Regions from separate parts of the Ruegeria sp. CG8 genome, predicted to be linked through region 1. Evidence: riboswitches for the same ligand, from Rfam matches in the RefSeq annotation. Region 1 holds a riboswitch; each other region holds the start of a gene.

Region 1 (5,183 bases):
GGATCAGGTCGGCCTGTTCGACCAGCGGCACAAGCTGCGTGTCGGCCAAGGGCGACAGCCCCGCGCCCCCCAGGCACAGCGGGTGATCCTCGGGCACCACGCCCTTGGCCTTGTAGGTCGTGACGAACGGGATGCCGAAATGTTCCAAAAACGCCCGCACCACGCTGCGCGAGTCGTCATACAGCACGTCCAGCCCGATGATCGCCAGCGGACGCTCGGCCTCGGCCACCCAGCGGCGGGCCTTCTCCAGGCATGTGCCCTCGGGCGCGACGCGGGCGGCCCGGGTCAGCCGTCGGCGCTTGGCGATAGACACCCGGGTATCGGCGACCGAGATCGGTACGTCGATATGCACCGGCCCCGGTCGCGCCTGCGTGGCCAGCGACACCGCTTTGTCGGCGATGATGTCGGCGCCCTTGGCCGTCAGGGTGAACGTACCCTTTGTAATCGAGCGATAGACCTGCGCGTGATCCATGACCTGATGGGTGTAGGTCAGCGCCTCGTCGGCATCGACGCAGCCGGTCAGCACGATCATCGGCACCCGGTCCTGCAGCGCGTTGGCCACGACATTGATGCCGTTCATGGCCCCCGGACCTAGGGTCGCCACCAGAATCGCCGGCGCTCCATCGCGGTGATGCACCGCCTCGGCCATGAACCCGGCCGAGTTTTCGTGCTTGGTCAGGTGAAAGGTGATCCCGGCCTGTTCCAGCGCATCGACCAGGGTCAACACCTCGCCCCCGGGCATGCCGAATGCGTGGCGGCACCCGGCCTCGTACAGCCGTTGCGCCAGAAGGTCCGCAGCGCGGGGGGACAGGTCCTGCATCGAACAAGCTCCGTAAGTTCCGTTGCGCAGCAGATTGCGGAGGTTCCGGGCCGGTGCAAGCCGCATCACGTCAGTGTGACTATTTGACAGCCATCTGGGCGATGGCGGCGAATTTGGCGTCCAACTCTGCGGCAATCGCGGGCAAGGCGTCGGAGCCACCGTTGTAGGGGGCAAAGACCAAAGTGGGCGTTTTGTAGGACAGCGTCGCGGTCCCGTCCTCGTTTTCCGTGACGTACAGGCGGATCGGCGCCTCGATCATCGCGGGCACCGATTGTTCCAGAACCCGCACCGCATAGTCGTTGTTGAAGACCCCGATCACCCGGTTGCCCGGAATGGTGATGCCGCGCGCGGCGGCGGCCTTGGTCGGACCGGCCTGGGTGACCACGATCAGACCGTTTGCCTTGACCGCTGCGATCGTGTCGGCCACCAGCGCGTCATGGGTCTTGGTCGTCGGGTGGACGGCCCAACCCGGCCGCGGTTCGATATCGGCAGCAAGCGCGGGCAGCGCCAGCAGGCCGAGGAAAAACATAAGACGTTTCATCACGGGCTCTCCAGGTCGTAGTTGGCCCAAGTCTTCCCGAATTCCCGGGTGCGTACAGTCACAATATCGTGGGCGGCGGGCTTGCGCCGGGGGTGCGAAACCCGCACAAGCGACAGTGTGAAACGGAAAAGGCAGGCGAGGGGCATGCGTGTTTTGATCTGCAGCAGCTGCGCGGGCGAGCGCGACTTGCCGGCCGAGCGTCAGGCCGTATCTGGCGCTCTGCGCGCTGCGGGACTGGACGGGCAGGTCGAGGTTGCCGAGCATGCCTGTTTCAGCGGGTGCGAGGAGCCGACCGTGGTGGCGATGCAGGGGGAGAGCCTTGCGTCCTACGTGTTTTCGGGAATCAATCCGGTCGCCGATGCCGATGACATTGCGGCGACCTGTCGGACCATTCTGAACAGCCCGAATGGCTGGATCGAAGACGCCCGGCCGTGCGGGCGGCTTCGCTTGTGTCTGCGGGCGCGGATCCCCGCGTTTCAGTCCACCTGAACCGTGACCGAGGCGCTGACCGGCACCCCATCCACGGCCAGCGGGCTGTGGCTGTTGGCGTTCAGCGAGACCTCGATGGTGGTTTCGCCCTTGGGCAGGTCCGGGATGTGCATCCAGTTGCCATAAAGCCGTGCCAGCTTGACGCCGTTTACATAGACATGCGCATGGCCTTCGCCGGGCTTGTCGTCCAGCGAGGCGTGCTCCGGCGAGAAGCGGAAGTTTTTTGGCATCACATGCAGGTTCCAACCCGCCATCGGGTCGGGGGAGACGGCGATCTCCAGCCCCGGCGCGTCCGGTCCGGCGGGCAGGTTGATGGCGGTGCTATGGTCATGGGCCATGGCCTCGGCGTGATGGCCGCCATGTTGGGCGGGGTCGGCATGGTCGTGGCCATCGAAGGTGACGCCGTTGGCCGCGGCCAGCACGAACCCGGCACCCCCACCAAAGACCAGACCGATCGCGAAAAGAGCAAGCGAGCGTGTCATCATGTTTCCTTGAAAAGCAAATGACCCGCCGGTTGGGCGCCGGCGGGTCGTGGGATTTCGGGGATCAGGCCGCGGCTTCGACGCGCTTGCCCTCGCTTTGCCAGAAATACCCGGCAAACGAACCCAGCAGCACCCAGGCCACAAGGCCGACGCCAAAGGCGCGTGCTGCGAACAGGGCCCCGATCTCGGTCGGAACCGGCCCGGTGAACACGTCGGGTTCCGGCGCGCCGATCAGGTGCGGGGCCATCAACAGCACGGCCGCAACCAGATAGCTGACGATGTTGCCACCAAAGGCGATCAGCCACATGGCCACACCAGCAGCCGCGACGGTTGCCCACCACCAGATCTGCCGCGCGAACACATCGGCTGCGGCAACACCCGGAACCTCGGGGGCCAGGGTGAAGCCCGGCGCCAGGTGAAAGGCGATGAAACCGGCCAGGCCCCACAGCACGCCCGTGCGCCCGTCAACCGGGTGGCCTTGCGCTTCGGCCAGCGACATCAGGGCGACCAGAACCAGCGCATAGCCGGTATAGGTCAGCATGGTGAACACCACGCTCAGCCCGTCGCGGGTCAGGTCCGAGAACATGCCCGGCAGTTCGGGATGGGCCGAGACGGCTTCGGCTCCGAAATGCACCAGCTCTCCGGATTCATAGAGTTCAGCATGCAGCAACACGGGCTGCACGAATACCAACTGCAGCAGGGCGACGATCAACCCGGCTGCAGCACCAGCGAACAACGCGCTGGTCAGAATGCGACTGAACATTGGTTTAGTGGCAGGGGAAGCCGGTTGCGTGGCGCACGTCATGCGCGGCGTCATGCAGCGCCGATGCCTGAACGTGACCGGCCAGGGTGATGATCCCCAGGCCCAGGGCTGCCGCGAACACTGCCGAAAGAATGCCAGCGCGTGCCGTTGATGCGGTTTGCGTTTGTGTCGTCATTTTCTGTCCTCCTGTGCCGCCGCACCCGACGGCCGGTGTTTCATTGTTCGCCTGGCAGGTCTCCTGGCTTGCGGGTCAGCGCCTCTGTTCGCCTTCCCCCCGAACGGATCGGGAGTGGCTGGTTGAACAGGGCTCACCGCTTACAGTCGCGGGGGCGGCTTTGGATTTGACCTGCGCGCAGGCCGCACCAAATTCCCTCTTAGCATCCGGATGTCTCCGGCAGGACCAGACCCGTCCATTTAGACGTGAATGCCGCTGTGGCGCAATCGCCATTTGCGACGTTTCGCGTCAATTCCCGCGCTTTTTCAGAACATAGATATCCATGATCCACCCGTGCCGGCCGCGGGCCTCGGCGCGGGTGCGCAAAATCTTGTCGGCCACATCCGCCAGCGGACCTTTGATCAGGACCTGCTCGGGCATGCCCACGTAAGCCCCCCACCAGATGTCAAAATCGGCCATGTCCAGCGTCTGGAACGAACATTCGCCATCCAGCATCACCGCAACCGTATCGGCGTCGCTGGGCCAGCCCTCGTCGCGGATGCGCCGGCCGGTGGTGACCAGATAGGGCGCGCCGATCTCATTGATTGGCATGGCATGGGCCGCCGTCAGCGCCTGCAGCGCCGTGATGCCGGGGATCACCGTCGTGTTCGGCTGCGGGTCCAGCCGCGCCGCGATTCGCAGCGAGCTGTCATAGAGCGACGGGTCGCCCCAGATCAGCAGGGCGACCGTGCGCGCGTCGGGGTGCCGGGCCATCGCTTCCTGCCAGCGCAGGGCGATTGCGTCGTGCCATTCATCCACGCCGCGCAGGTAGCCATCCTGCGACCGGCGCTCGGGGATGTCGAAATAGGCGATTTGGGGCGGTGTGTCGGTGACCTTGCGGATGATTTCCTCGCGCACGCCGGCCAGATCGGCCTTGTTGGCGCCCTTGCGCGGGATCAGGATCATATCGGCCGCGCGGATCGCCTGCGCGCCCTGAAAGGTCACGTGGTCCGGGTTGCCGGTGCCGATCCCGATCAAGACCAGATCAATCATCGTCGTACTCCGCCAGCGGACCATAAAGGATCAGCGCCGGCGCGGTGCCGATCTCGGAGCCCAGACGCTCAGCCAGTGCGCCGACGGTGGACCGGTGCAGCGATTGCTCAGGCGTCGAAACCGACTCGGCCATCAGCGCTGGGGTGTCCAGCGGCAGCCCATGCGCGTGCAGCGCCTGCGCCAGCAGGGGAAAGGTGCGCTTGCCCATGAACACCACGGTCGTCGCGCCCGGGTCGGCCAGCGCGGGCAGGTTCAGATCCTCGGGCAGCTTGCCGCTGACATCGTGGCCGGTGACGAACTGCACCCGCCGCGCGGTCAGGCGCCGGGTCAGCGGGATGCCCGCCGCCGCAGCCGCCGCAATGGCCGAGGGGATGCCCGGAATGATCTCGTACGCGATCCCGGCAGCGCGCAGTGCCACCAGTTCCTCCTCGAGGCGTCCGAACAGGCCGCCATCGCCCGATTTCAGCCGCACGATCCGTTGGCCGGTCTGGGCGTATTCCACCAGTAGGCGGCTGACATGGTCCTGCTTGGGCGAGGGCCGCCCGGCGCGCTTGCCCACGCCCACAAGGTCGGCGTCCTTGCGCGCATGGCTCAGGATCGGCCCGCTGCTGAGATCGTCGAACAGAACCGCGTCGGCCTTCTGCAGCCGGTCCACGGCCTTGAGTGTCAACAACTCCGGGTCGCCGGGGCCGGACCCGATGAAGGAAACGAAACCGCTCATGCGCTGGCCTCTGCGATCAGATGGAAGAACGTACCGGTGACATGTCCGCGGCGCGATCCGGTCTGCGGGCCTTCGGCGCCTTCGGCGTCAAAAACCCGCGCCAGGGGCGCGTCGGGCTGCTCGACGATCGAGGAATAGTGGAACTCGTGCCCTCGCAGGG
Region 2 (5,183 bases), on a different contig from region 1:
CCAGCAGTTTCACGTCGCGGTTGGCGCGGATCAGCTCGACCACATGCTCGAAAGTTGGAAAACGCGCCAGCGCGGTCTGCACGTCCTGGGCCAGCGCTGCCGTCGGCGCACCGCCCGCACCGCGCGGGGCCGGCGCGTGGGCCGAGGCCGTCGCGGTCACGGGCGGTGCACCGTTTCCGGCGACCGGAACGCCGCCCCCCGGCCCGCCGACGGGCGGCGGAGGGCTGTCCTGAAGGCGCTTGATCAACTCTTCCGGGCTGGGCAGATCGGCCACATGGGTCAGGCGGATCACCGCCATTTCCGCGGCCATCATGGCGTTGGGGGCGGCCGAGACTTCCTCTAGTGCCTTCAGCAGCATCTGCCACATCCGGGTCAGCGCCCGCATCGGCAGCGCCTCGGCCATCTGCTGGCCGCGGGTGCGTTCATCGGGCGAGACGGTGGGATCTTCGGCTGCGTCGGGGGTGATCTTCACCACCGAGACCCAATGCGTGATTTCGGCCAGATCGCGCAACACCGCCAGCGGGTCGGCGCCCTCGGCATATTGCGCGCCCAGTTCGGTCAGGGCCCCGGCCGCATCGCCGCGCAGGATCATGTCCACCAGGTCCAGCACGCGGCCCCGGTCGGCCAGTCCCAGCATCGCGCGCACCTGGTCGGCGGTGGTTTCGCCGGCACCATGGCTGATTGCCTGATCCAGCAGCGAGGTCGCATCCCGGGCCGAGCCTTCGGCGGCGCGGGTGATCAGTGCCAGCGCGTCATCCGAGATTTCCGCGCCCTCGGCGGTGGCGATCTTGCGCAGCAGGCCGATCATCACTTCGGGCTCGATCCGGCGCAGGTCGAACCGTTGGCAGCGCGACAGCACGGTGACCGGAACCTTGCGGATCTCGGTCGTGGCGAAGATGAATTTCACATGCTCGGGCGGTTCCTCCAGCGTTTTCAACAGCGCGTTGAAGGCGCTGGTCGACAGCATGTGGACTTCGTCGATGATGTAGATCTTGTACCGCGCGCTGGCGGCGCGATAGCGCACGCTGTCGATGATCTCTCGGATGTCGTTCACGCCGGTGCGGCTGGCGGCGTCCATTTCCAGCACGTCCACATGGCGACCTTCCATGATGGCCACGCAATGCTCGCACTGGCCGCAGGGTTCGGTCGTTGGGCCGCCATTGCCGTCGGGTCCGATGCAGTTCATGCCCTTGGCGATGATCCGGGCCGTGGTCGTCTTGCCGGTGCCGCGGATGCCGGTCATGATGAAGGCCTGCGCGATCCGGTCCGCCTCGAACGCGTTTTTCAGCGTGCGCACCATGGCATCCTGACCGACCAGGTCGGCAAAGGTTTCCGGGCGGTATTTTCGGGCGAGAACCTGATAGGCGGGGCTGGACTGTGTGGTCATGTCTGCTCTGACGGATTCGTACTGACGATGCAGGGTAGAGTTCCCGGTGCCCCGCGTCCACAGCGCCGGTGCAGGTTTTTCGCTTTGGCGAGCGCGCGGTGTGAGGCATACTGCGCGGATCAAGTTCAATCAGCCAGTTTCGGGGGGAACGTCTGATGACAAATCTTGTGGTTCATGCATTGCAGGTGGGCGGCGGTACGCTGGCCCTGACCTCGGTTCCCGGCGGTGGCGGCGACTATGAGGGAGACCTGGACCTGATTTCAGCCTGGGCGCCGGGGCTGGTGATTTCGATGACAACCCTTGCCGAACTGGTTGCCGTGGGTGCGGGCGAATTGGGTTGTGACATCCATCGGCGCGCCTGTCGGTGGGCGCATCTGCCGGTCGCCGACTTCTCGGCGCCGTTGACCGAGATATCCGGCCGCTGGCCCGAAGTCAGTGCCGCCGCCCGCCATGCGCTGTCGGGCGGCGGGCGGGTACTGGTCCACTGCCGGGGCGGTTGCGGGCGGTCTGGCATGGTTGTCCTGCGTCTGATGATCGAAAGCGGCGAGCAGCCGGAACAAGCCCTGAAACGCCTGCGGGCCGTACGCCCCTGCGCGGTCGAAACCGATGCTCAGATGGACTGGGCCATCGCCCCGGCGCGCGAGGCACTGGCGACCTGACCTTCAGGCGGTTGCGCGGAACTCGCGCTCGGCCCTGACCACGGGCATGATCGCCGTGGCCTGCAGCATCGCACAGGGTCGATCACCAATGACCTGTGCGGGCAGGGCGTCGCGCTGGTCGTCAAACAGCATGTCGGCAAAGGTATCAAGGCAGTCGGGTGGGGTGTCGGCGGCCGCTCCGCAATACACGCGGATCCGTTCGGGACGTGCATCGAACCGCGCCGTGCAGCCATGTTCGCAATGGGCCAGTTCGCTGCTGCCTTCCACTTGGAAGTCGGGGGATGTTGCCGCCTGCGCCGTCGCCATTGCCTGCGCGATGGCCCGTGCCATGCGCGCCAGTGCCGGGCAGGTCTTTCCGGTGCGCTGGCAGATTGTTGCCGCGAATTCATGGGTGTCGGTCTTCCAAATCATGTTGCGCCCTCCGCGCGCTGGGCGAGGTGGATTTGGACAGACGCCGGTTTCAAGGCCAGACCCTGCCCGGACACCCCGTCCGAGTTTCGGTTTCACGTTTGATGGCAGGTCTCCTGACTTGCGGGTCTTTGCTTTGCCAACCTTCCCAACCTTGCGGTCAGTGGTATTTAGGCATCGCTCTCCGCCTACAGTTGCGGGGGCAGTCGCGGCCTTGGTCCGCTCCGGAGTTCCGGGTTGGACCGCACCGTGTTCCCTTTTCATCCCGGACCGAAACGGCACGGGAACCATCCCCTCATCGCTAGCGGTGTATCCGAGATCGAGTCAAGACGGTTTCAGCCCGGTTGCCGGAGTGAGGCCCAAGGGAACAGATCAGGCAGTCTGCGCAGCACATTCGAATCCCTGCGGGCACGGGCCAATTGCCAGCCGCCTTGCATCACGATGAACAGGGTGTCCGCAGCATTTTCAGGGTCGGAAACTCCGAACCGCGCGGCGTGGTTTCGAACTTCGATGATCCAGCTTTCATACAGACGGTCTGCATGTTCCCGAAACGCGCGGTTGTCGGGGCTTTCGAACAGGGTGGCGGCGATCGGGCAGGTCTCCCATTGGGCCGAGGTGTCGAACAGCTTCGCGATCTTGTGGCACAGGGTGGTGACCCCGTCGCGAAAATCCGCGGCGTCGTCGAATGCCGCAGCGATCATGCTCAACATCCCGTCCGAGGCCCAACTGGCCGCCGCCAGGGCCAGATCCGGCTTGCCCTTTGGAAAATGGTGATAAAGCGAACCCTTGGGGGCTTGCGCTTCGGCCAGCAATTCCGCCAGACCGACACCGTTATAGCCCGAGCGCTGGAACAGTCGGGCGGCAGTCACGATCAGGCGATCTTTGGTGTTTGGTGGACGTTGGGTCATGCAGGCCAAATATTGACAGGCCTAGACCAATTGGTCCAGACACAAAGTATTAGACCGATCGGTCCAGAGTGTTTGGAGGCAAAGATGTTGGATTCGCAGCACGCGGTTGACGTGGAAGACTTTAAGTTTCCGTCGGGCCAGACCCAGCTGGCGGCGCGGCTTTACACTCCGGCGGTCGAGCCGCAAACCGTTGTTGTGCTGAACGGCGCAACAGGAGTGCCACGTGACTACTATCAGCACTTTGCTCGCTGGCTGGCCGCCGAGCGCGGTATGGCTTGCCTGACATATGATTACCGGGATTTCGAGCATTCGCTGACCGGGCGGCTGAAAGACTCGAAGGCCACGATGGCGGACTGGGCGCTGATCGACATGCCCGCAGCGCGTGCCGAGATGCACCGTCGATACCCGCAGGCAAAACTGTGGGTGATCGGGCATTCGGTCGGTGGAATGCTGGGTCCGCTGCAACCGGAAATCGAACAGATCGACCGGATGATCTGTGTGTGCGCAGGTTTGGTGACGGTGGCCGATCACCCGTGGCCCTACAAGGGCTTGGCGACTCTGTTCTGGTATGGCCACGTGCCACCTCTGGTGCGTCTTCTGGGGTACCTGCCGGGGAAACTTCTGGGATTCGGAGCCGATTTGCCGGCGGGCGTCTATTGGCAATGGCGCAAGTGGTGTACATCGCCCACCAGCTATCTGCCCGAATTGGGAGACACGCTTCCCCAGGCGGATTGGAGTCGGGCGAACGCCACGGCGGATATCATTGCGTTCGAGGATGACCAGACTGTGCCACCGCCCGCGGTCTGGCGGCTGTCTGAACTCTATGGTCCGACCGCCCGTCGGCGTTTGTTGCAGCCGAAGGATTTCGGACTGTCCGAAATCGGTCATATCGGCGCCTTCGCCCGGCGCAGCAGTGCCGTTTGGCCGCGATTGATCGCCTGACCCGCCCGCAAGCGCGGTTTTCAGGAACAACGACGAAATACAGAGGTTGGATTGACCGGGCCGAATACGCGGCGCGGCGTCAAGTGAGAGGTTGGACATCGACCCAAGCGGGGCTCGTTGTGGCTGCTTCCTTCCGGACCTGACCAGGTTGGCGAGGCGCTTGCCCGCGCCAACCTCTCGACCGCCGATATAGGCATCACGCACCCGCTTGGCAACCCGTCACAAAGACAGGCGTACCCTAAGAAACCCGCGCGCGTCCTGCCCGTCGGTGGTGGCTGCAAAGTGGTCGAGCTCGTGCAGGTAGTTTGCAGCGCGTGGCCCGGTCTTCAGAATCACGGACCGGCCCGCCTGCGGAACAAAGGAAAAGCTTTGGGCGGTGTTTTCCACCGGATCCGGACCCAATCGTCCCGCCAGGTAGTCGCGCAAGATTCCCTGGAGGCTCAGCGGCGGCACCGGGATCAGGCGGGCCGGGTCTGGGACGGGAAAGTTGCCGCCGCCATTGGCTCGGTAGCTGTTTGATGCAACGACGAATTGTTCATCCGGATCGACGGGGCGGCCCTGAAAGGCAAGATCGCGCAGGCGGGAATGGGACGTGTCGATCAACTGGCCGCCTAAATCATATCGCGCGGGCTGGGTCAGATCGAACCTGTAGGTCACCCCATGCAGCACGTCGAAATTGTGCCCGGTGCCCTCGGGGTCGATCAGAACCTGCTCGTCGCTGTTGCCAAGTTGGGAAAACTGGGCAGCCGACATCTCCAGCCACTCGGCGATCTGGCGGCCATCCAGCAGCATGGCGGCCAGTTGGTTTGGAAACACATGCAAGTCCGAGACATGCCTTACGGTGACATCGCCAGCCGGGACTTCGGTGTAATGCCGTGG
Region 3 (5,183 bases), on a different contig from region 1:
GGAATGAACGCCCCACATGCAGTGCACCAGGACAGGACCCTTTCCAGGGTCCTCAATCACCTGGTGTATGGCGGCCATGACACTGCCGGGGCGGGACGATCTGGCGCTCTGATAGTCAAAGGCTCCGTTTCCACAGCTGGTGCGGCCGTATTCGGTGTTCTTGCCGAAGTCCGCATAAAACCCGGCCGAAAACCCTTCATCGCACAGTGTTTCGCGCTGAGCGTTGCTCAAGCCCGTTCGACCCTTGTCGCCGCCCTTGAAGCCAGAGCGATACAAAACTCCGCTTAGGACTGGGCGAAAGAAAGCGACGCCATCGATGCCTCCGTCGCTGCCCCTAGAGAGCATCTGGCTGTTGCTTGGGCCACCGTTTCGACTGGTGACGTCAGAATTCGCCGCAGTTGCCAGAACACCGATGAATATGAGGGATGTCAAAAACCGCATGCGTATTCCTTTCTGTTTTCAGCCGGCGATGCTCACGCTTTTCCTGCCGGAAATCCCGCGGAGAGGCGCGTTCACGGTAACCAGGTCAGGTCGGCGGTTGGCATCTCGCCCTTCAGCTTTAAATCGGCCACACCATGTTGATGATATAGACGACCACGAAGTAGGCCAGAACAACTTTCCAGTTCCATTGGTGTTTGTTGTCTTCGGTGATCACGCCGGCCGACTTCAAGGCCAGGTTGGTGATTATCAAGGCGACAACGGTAATCGCCGCATGTGCCAGGTCGAAATGCAAGTTGGAGCTCCTTTTTGCAGATTTGGGATTGATGAGGTGTGTCAGCAGTCACCAGACGGCAGCATCGCTACGTCCGAGTATCTTCCCTCAGATGTCGTGATCCGAGCACAGGCACCGGTCTCCTTGTTGAACCAGTACGAGGTCAGCCCTTCGCTTCGGATGAGTTCAAACCCGAGACTTTGAATGCCCATTTCAGCCTGACCCGCTCTTGCGCCTTCAAATGACGACAGATCGCTGGAACTGCCCACGGTAGGAGCACTTGCTTCCACTGATCCGCCACTTTCGTCGCATCCTGCAAGCACAGAGACACTGACCGCGCCGATCGCCACTAGGGTCTTGGATTTCATCTGCTTTCCTATTTTTTGGAAATGCGTTTCATGGTTTCGGGGCGATCACCTATTCAATTCCAAAAATGACGTTGTAGTCGACGGCAGAGTTGCTGCGGTTGATGACCTCGACAACATGATCGCCGGATTGCCACAGCTGTCCGCGATACTCCTTGTCCGCAGACATCAATCCCAGCAATTCAGACCCATCGGGGTTGCGAATGACGTAGTCCAGGGATCCATTTCGCGGAGCAACGCGGACGTAAAGAAACTGTTCATTCTTCGCGCCAAGAACGTATTGCTGCGATGCCCCTGGCGCGAGTTGGCCGACGAGCTCGGCGCCGGTGGACCCGGCATCGAATTTGACGCGCTGGCTACCTGTAGACCCGGAAGCGCCGTCCATGGCTCCGCCACCATCATCCATCGCCTCGACAACCGACATCTCGCCGATGCTTCCATCCTTGTACGCAATGCAACGCCAAAGTGTTCCGCCCGCGTCACGCAGCATGACGAGCGTGCCGGCTTCCGAGAACTGTGAGCTTTCGATCGTGCCGGACTGACCGTCCGGTCCACCGACCTGCCGCAGATGGTCGATACACGCGTCGTCGGCGTCTGACATGGCCAGCGCGGCTGTTCCGCTGAGCGCAAGGGCGGGAGTTAAAAGGTTCAAAAAACTGCGTTTCATGAGCAGGTCCTCTGTTGGTCTATCCTAAGTGTTGTGTTTCCGGTGAGCAGAAACCTCACTTCGCTTCCCGCAACTTTGCCAGAAATTCATCGCATGCCTGTGCGCTGCCGACGATCTCGTCCGTCGTTTCAATTCCTTGCAATGATGCCATCTCGGAGTTCACGCGATTGAGGATCTGATCTGCTTGCTCGGCGGTGATCAGGTTCTCGGCCTGAGCTCCCTTCAATGTGGTGCACACACCGGCGGACAAGCCTGTCGCAACGCCGACACCCATCGCGGCCCCGCCGCCCAAGGTCATCGCTCCAACCACGCCGAGGATGAGCCCGATCACAAGCCCCAAGATCACTTTTCCCATGTTTTCCTCCCATTTTGCGGGAAAGAGTTCCGCCTTCATTCCTGGCGCAAACCACGTGCCCATCTGCATATCAAAACCAGTGCCAACAGGTTGAGCACCGGTGCTATCGCTGCGAACCACGGTTTGGCGACCTCTGAGAAAAGGTCCACCGCAAGGACCCAAGGCAGACCCAGCGGCAAAAGGAACACGCCGGACAATGGGTCTCGTTCCTGTCCGAACCAGCCAAAAGTGCCCGTCAGGAACGCAAACAACGCCAACAGGTAAAGGGTCGCAAACGCGATGATGGTTATTCTGCAGACCAAGCCGGACCTCTGCGTATCAAGCAAGCGCAGCACAGCCGATTTCAACTAGGCATAAAACGGGTCACAACGCGCCTTCGTCGCCCAGGAACTCGATACCAGCTGTCGCGCCATCACTATAGGCAATACAATTCCACGGAGCCCGATCCTCTCCAACCCCAACGGTGACTTGTGTTCCAGCCTCGCTGAACGCGGATGAGAGCACGACCACTTGCGGATTGTTGGTTGTTTTGGCCACGTCTCGCAGACACGCCTGTTGAGCGGGCGTCAGTTCGGCAGGTGTGCTTGACGTGCTGGTGTCGTCACAGGCCGCTAGCAGTGCGAAACACGTCGCGCCTGAAATCATCATGACTTTGTTAATCACTTTCTTCTCCTCTTGGGTTTGCTGATGCTTGTGGAATAGGTGGTTTTATTTTGCGCGCCTGCGTCTATGCGGTCCCCGGTTTTGCCGCCAAAGACATGGCTGGCAGACAGAAATTCTGCCGATCCCCGGGACCGTAAACAAAGCGTGCTGACGCAATGACGTCATGGGCAAAAACCGGTGCGAAGTTTCGAGGAAGGGTTCGTACGTTAAGTCCGGGCACCGCGTCCTCCCAACGCTGATCTTCGTGAAATGCCTTCCGACTGCCAGCACTCACTCCAGCAGTCGGAAGGGCCCGACGAAACGGGCGACAGCGACAACAACGGAGGTAAAGCTAAAGTTGTGTCGAATTCGTATGTTTGAATCAATCACAAGATAAATCAATGATTTTTCCGCGCGTAAATTTTGTAAGCTTGGCAACAATAGGCTTCTGCAATCAAAGGGAAAGGGCGAGGCCGCTCACGGAGGCTTGGCAGTCAGCCCGCTTGCGCCGCCGTGTTTCGGGACCTTCCGGGCTATCTTAAGTCATTTGGTCAAAACGACGTAATTAGCCGCCCGGTCTGTCGCTCAGGCGGTGCCGAAGGGTCGCCTGGATACCTCCATTACGCACCCGCCCAGTAAGTCGTTGACAGTGCAACTCGATTCATGGATGAGATTGGCGCTGATGGTTCCCGATCGTTTCGGCGGTCGGGTAAATGGGAATACGGTGCGGCGCCGTTCTGACGCCAATGCCGTGACTGCCCCCGCAACTGTAGGCGGTGTGCGACCCCCGGATGCCACTGGGCCGATAGGTCTGGGAAGGCGGGGCAAGCCATACACCGCGAGTCAGGAGACCTGCCATCATCAAACGCAACTCAACCCGGGCGGGGTGTCCCGGAAGGAGGCCAAGATGGCATTTTCGGCTTACGCCGCTGACATGACTGGTTCCCTTTCCGCCCCGCGATTTCGCGGAGGGCGAAATGAACCGACAATCAACACATCACATCACGGTTTGCCTATCTTGCCGACCCAAGGGCGCAGCCGCACGCCCCGGGCCTGACCTGATCGGACGATTGCGCGCCGCGCTGGCCGAAGACGACTGTTTGGCAGGTTTTGACGTTTCCGGTGCCGCCTGCATGGCCGGGTGCACCCGACCCTGTACCGTCGCCTATCACGGGCCGGGCAAGGCATCTTACCTGGTTGGCGGTATTACGTCTGAAGAGACCGGGGCATTGGTGGAATTCGCCCGGCTGTACCAGCAGTTGCGCGATGGATGGTGCAGCTCGGTCGACCGCCCGGCCGGGCTTCGCCACGCAACACTGGCCCGCATTCCAGCCGCGATGGCTGCGTCTTCGGAAGATGCGGATTGCGCCTCATGAGCGCGCCTTTGCTGTCGGTGGATGCCGTCACTTGGGCGCCGCGAAAACGAGCGCCGTTGGTGCTGCACGAGACCAGTTTTGCGCTGATGCGCGGGCAGGTCATGGGGGTTGTGGGGCCGAACGGTGCCGGCAAGACAACCCTTCTGCGGATGATCTACGGCTATCACCGTCCGTCCTCGGGCGACATTCTGGTGGACGGCGGATCCGTCAAAAGAATGGCCCCCCGGGCGCTGGCGCGTCAGGTAGCCGCCGTGCTGCAGGAGCAGCCCTCGGATTTCGCGCTGACCGTGCGCGACATCGTGGCGTTGGGGCGGGTGCCGCACCGGTTGGGCCTGTCCACGCCCGGCAGTCGTGACCACCAGATCATCGAATCCGCGCTGCACCGAATGGATCTGGACGGGTTTACCGACCGTGGGCTGGCCACTCTGTCCGGCGGCGAGCGTCAGCGTGTGATGGTCGCGCGCGCCCTTGCCCAGGAACCCCGGATTCTTGTGCTGGACGAGCCTACCAACCACCTGGACATCCGCCACCAGCTAGAGGTGTTGCGGCTGATCCGGGACCTCGACCTGACGATCGTCACCTCGCTGCACGACCTGAACTTGGCTGCCGATGTCTGCGACCGTGTTCTGGTTCTGAAGAACGGTCGACCCTGCGGCTTTGGCCCACCCCAGACAGTGCTGAGTGACAGGCTGGTCTCTGACACGTTCGAAGTCACCGCCCGGCAAGAGCAGCTCAGCCTCAGTCACAAACCTCACCTGACCTATCAACTCCCCACCCCCAACCAGAAGGAAGCTTGAAATGAAACCGACCACCCTGGCCCTGGGCCTTGCTTTGGCCACCAACACCGCGACCGCGGAAACCACCGTGCAAAGTTGCAATCGAACCGTCACCTTTGACGAACCGCCCAAGGCGGCGGTCTCGAACGACGTGAACCTGACGGAAATGATGCTGGTGCTGGGCTTGGCCGACCGGATGGTGGGATATACCGGCATTTCCGGCTGGAAGACGTTGGACGAAGACATGCGCGCCGGAGTGCAGCAACTGCCCGAGCTGCCGGCCAAATATC

Evidence for each region. Region 1 has a riboswitch for cobalamin ahead of ACR0EF_RS08810 (CbtB domain-containing protein). Riboswitches for the same ligand answer to the same signal wherever they lie in the genome.
Region 2: linked by a shared signal. The riboswitch ahead of ACR0EF_RS12900 (hypothetical protein) and the one ahead of ACR0EF_RS08810 (CbtB domain-containing protein) in region 1 are both predicted to bind cobalamin.
Region 3: linked by a shared signal. The riboswitch ahead of ACR0EF_RS16120 (DUF1636 family protein) and the one ahead of ACR0EF_RS08810 (CbtB domain-containing protein) in region 1 are both predicted to bind cobalamin.

The regions. Positions count from the first base shown of each region.
Region 1 covers NZ_JBQFRA010000002.1:561,158-566,340, reverse strand. Annotated here, with positions in the region: gene ACR0EF_RS08835 (thiamine pyrophosphate-binding protein) at 1-820, opposite strand, end outside; gene ACR0EF_RS08830 (DUF302 domain-containing protein) at 900-1,361, opposite strand; gene ACR0EF_RS08825 (DUF1636 family protein) at 1,506-1,850, shown strand; gene ACR0EF_RS08820 (hypothetical protein) at 1,838-2,332, opposite strand; gene ACR0EF_RS08815 (CbtA family protein) at 2,397-3,095, opposite strand; gene ACR0EF_RS08810 (CbtB domain-containing protein) at 3,100-3,270, opposite strand; cobalamin riboswitch at 3,307-3,515, opposite strand; gene cobF (precorrin-6A synthase (deacetylating)) at 3,559-4,302, opposite strand; gene cobA (uroporphyrinogen-III C-methyltransferase) at 4,295-5,023, opposite strand; gene ACR0EF_RS08795 (cobyrinic acid a,c-diamide synthase CobB) at 5,020-5,183, opposite strand, start outside.
Region 2 covers NZ_JBQFRA010000003.1:550,464-555,646, forward strand. Annotated here, with positions in the region: gene ACR0EF_RS12890 (DNA polymerase III subunit gamma/tau) at 1-1,387, opposite strand, end outside; gene ACR0EF_RS12895 (protein-tyrosine phosphatase family protein) at 1,543-2,046, shown strand; gene ACR0EF_RS12900 (hypothetical protein) at 2,050-2,457, opposite strand; cobalamin riboswitch at 2,544-2,761, opposite strand; gene ACR0EF_RS12905 (TetR/AcrR family transcriptional regulator) at 2,790-3,362, opposite strand; gene ACR0EF_RS12910 (alpha/beta hydrolase family protein) at 3,447-4,304, shown strand; RNA gene ffs (signal recognition particle sRNA small type) at 4,386-4,484, opposite strand; gene ACR0EF_RS12920 (bifunctional 2',3'-cyclic-nucleotide 2'-phosphodiesterase/3'-nucleotidase) at 4,524-5,183, opposite strand, start outside.
Region 3 covers NZ_JBQFRA010000005.1:245,186-250,368, reverse strand. Annotated here, with positions in the region: gene ACR0EF_RS16145 (hypothetical protein) at 560-733, opposite strand; gene ACR0EF_RS16140 (hypothetical protein) at 775-1,080, opposite strand; gene ACR0EF_RS16135 (hypothetical protein) at 1,130-1,744, opposite strand; gene ACR0EF_RS16130 (hypothetical protein) at 1,800-2,138, opposite strand; gene ACR0EF_RS16125 (hypothetical protein) at 2,463-2,762, opposite strand; cobalamin riboswitch at 3,408-3,615, shown strand; gene ACR0EF_RS16120 (DUF1636 family protein) at 3,719-4,117, shown strand; gene ACR0EF_RS16115 (ABC transporter ATP-binding protein) at 4,114-4,914, shown strand; gene ACR0EF_RS16110 (ABC transporter substrate-binding protein) at 4,916-5,183, shown strand, end outside.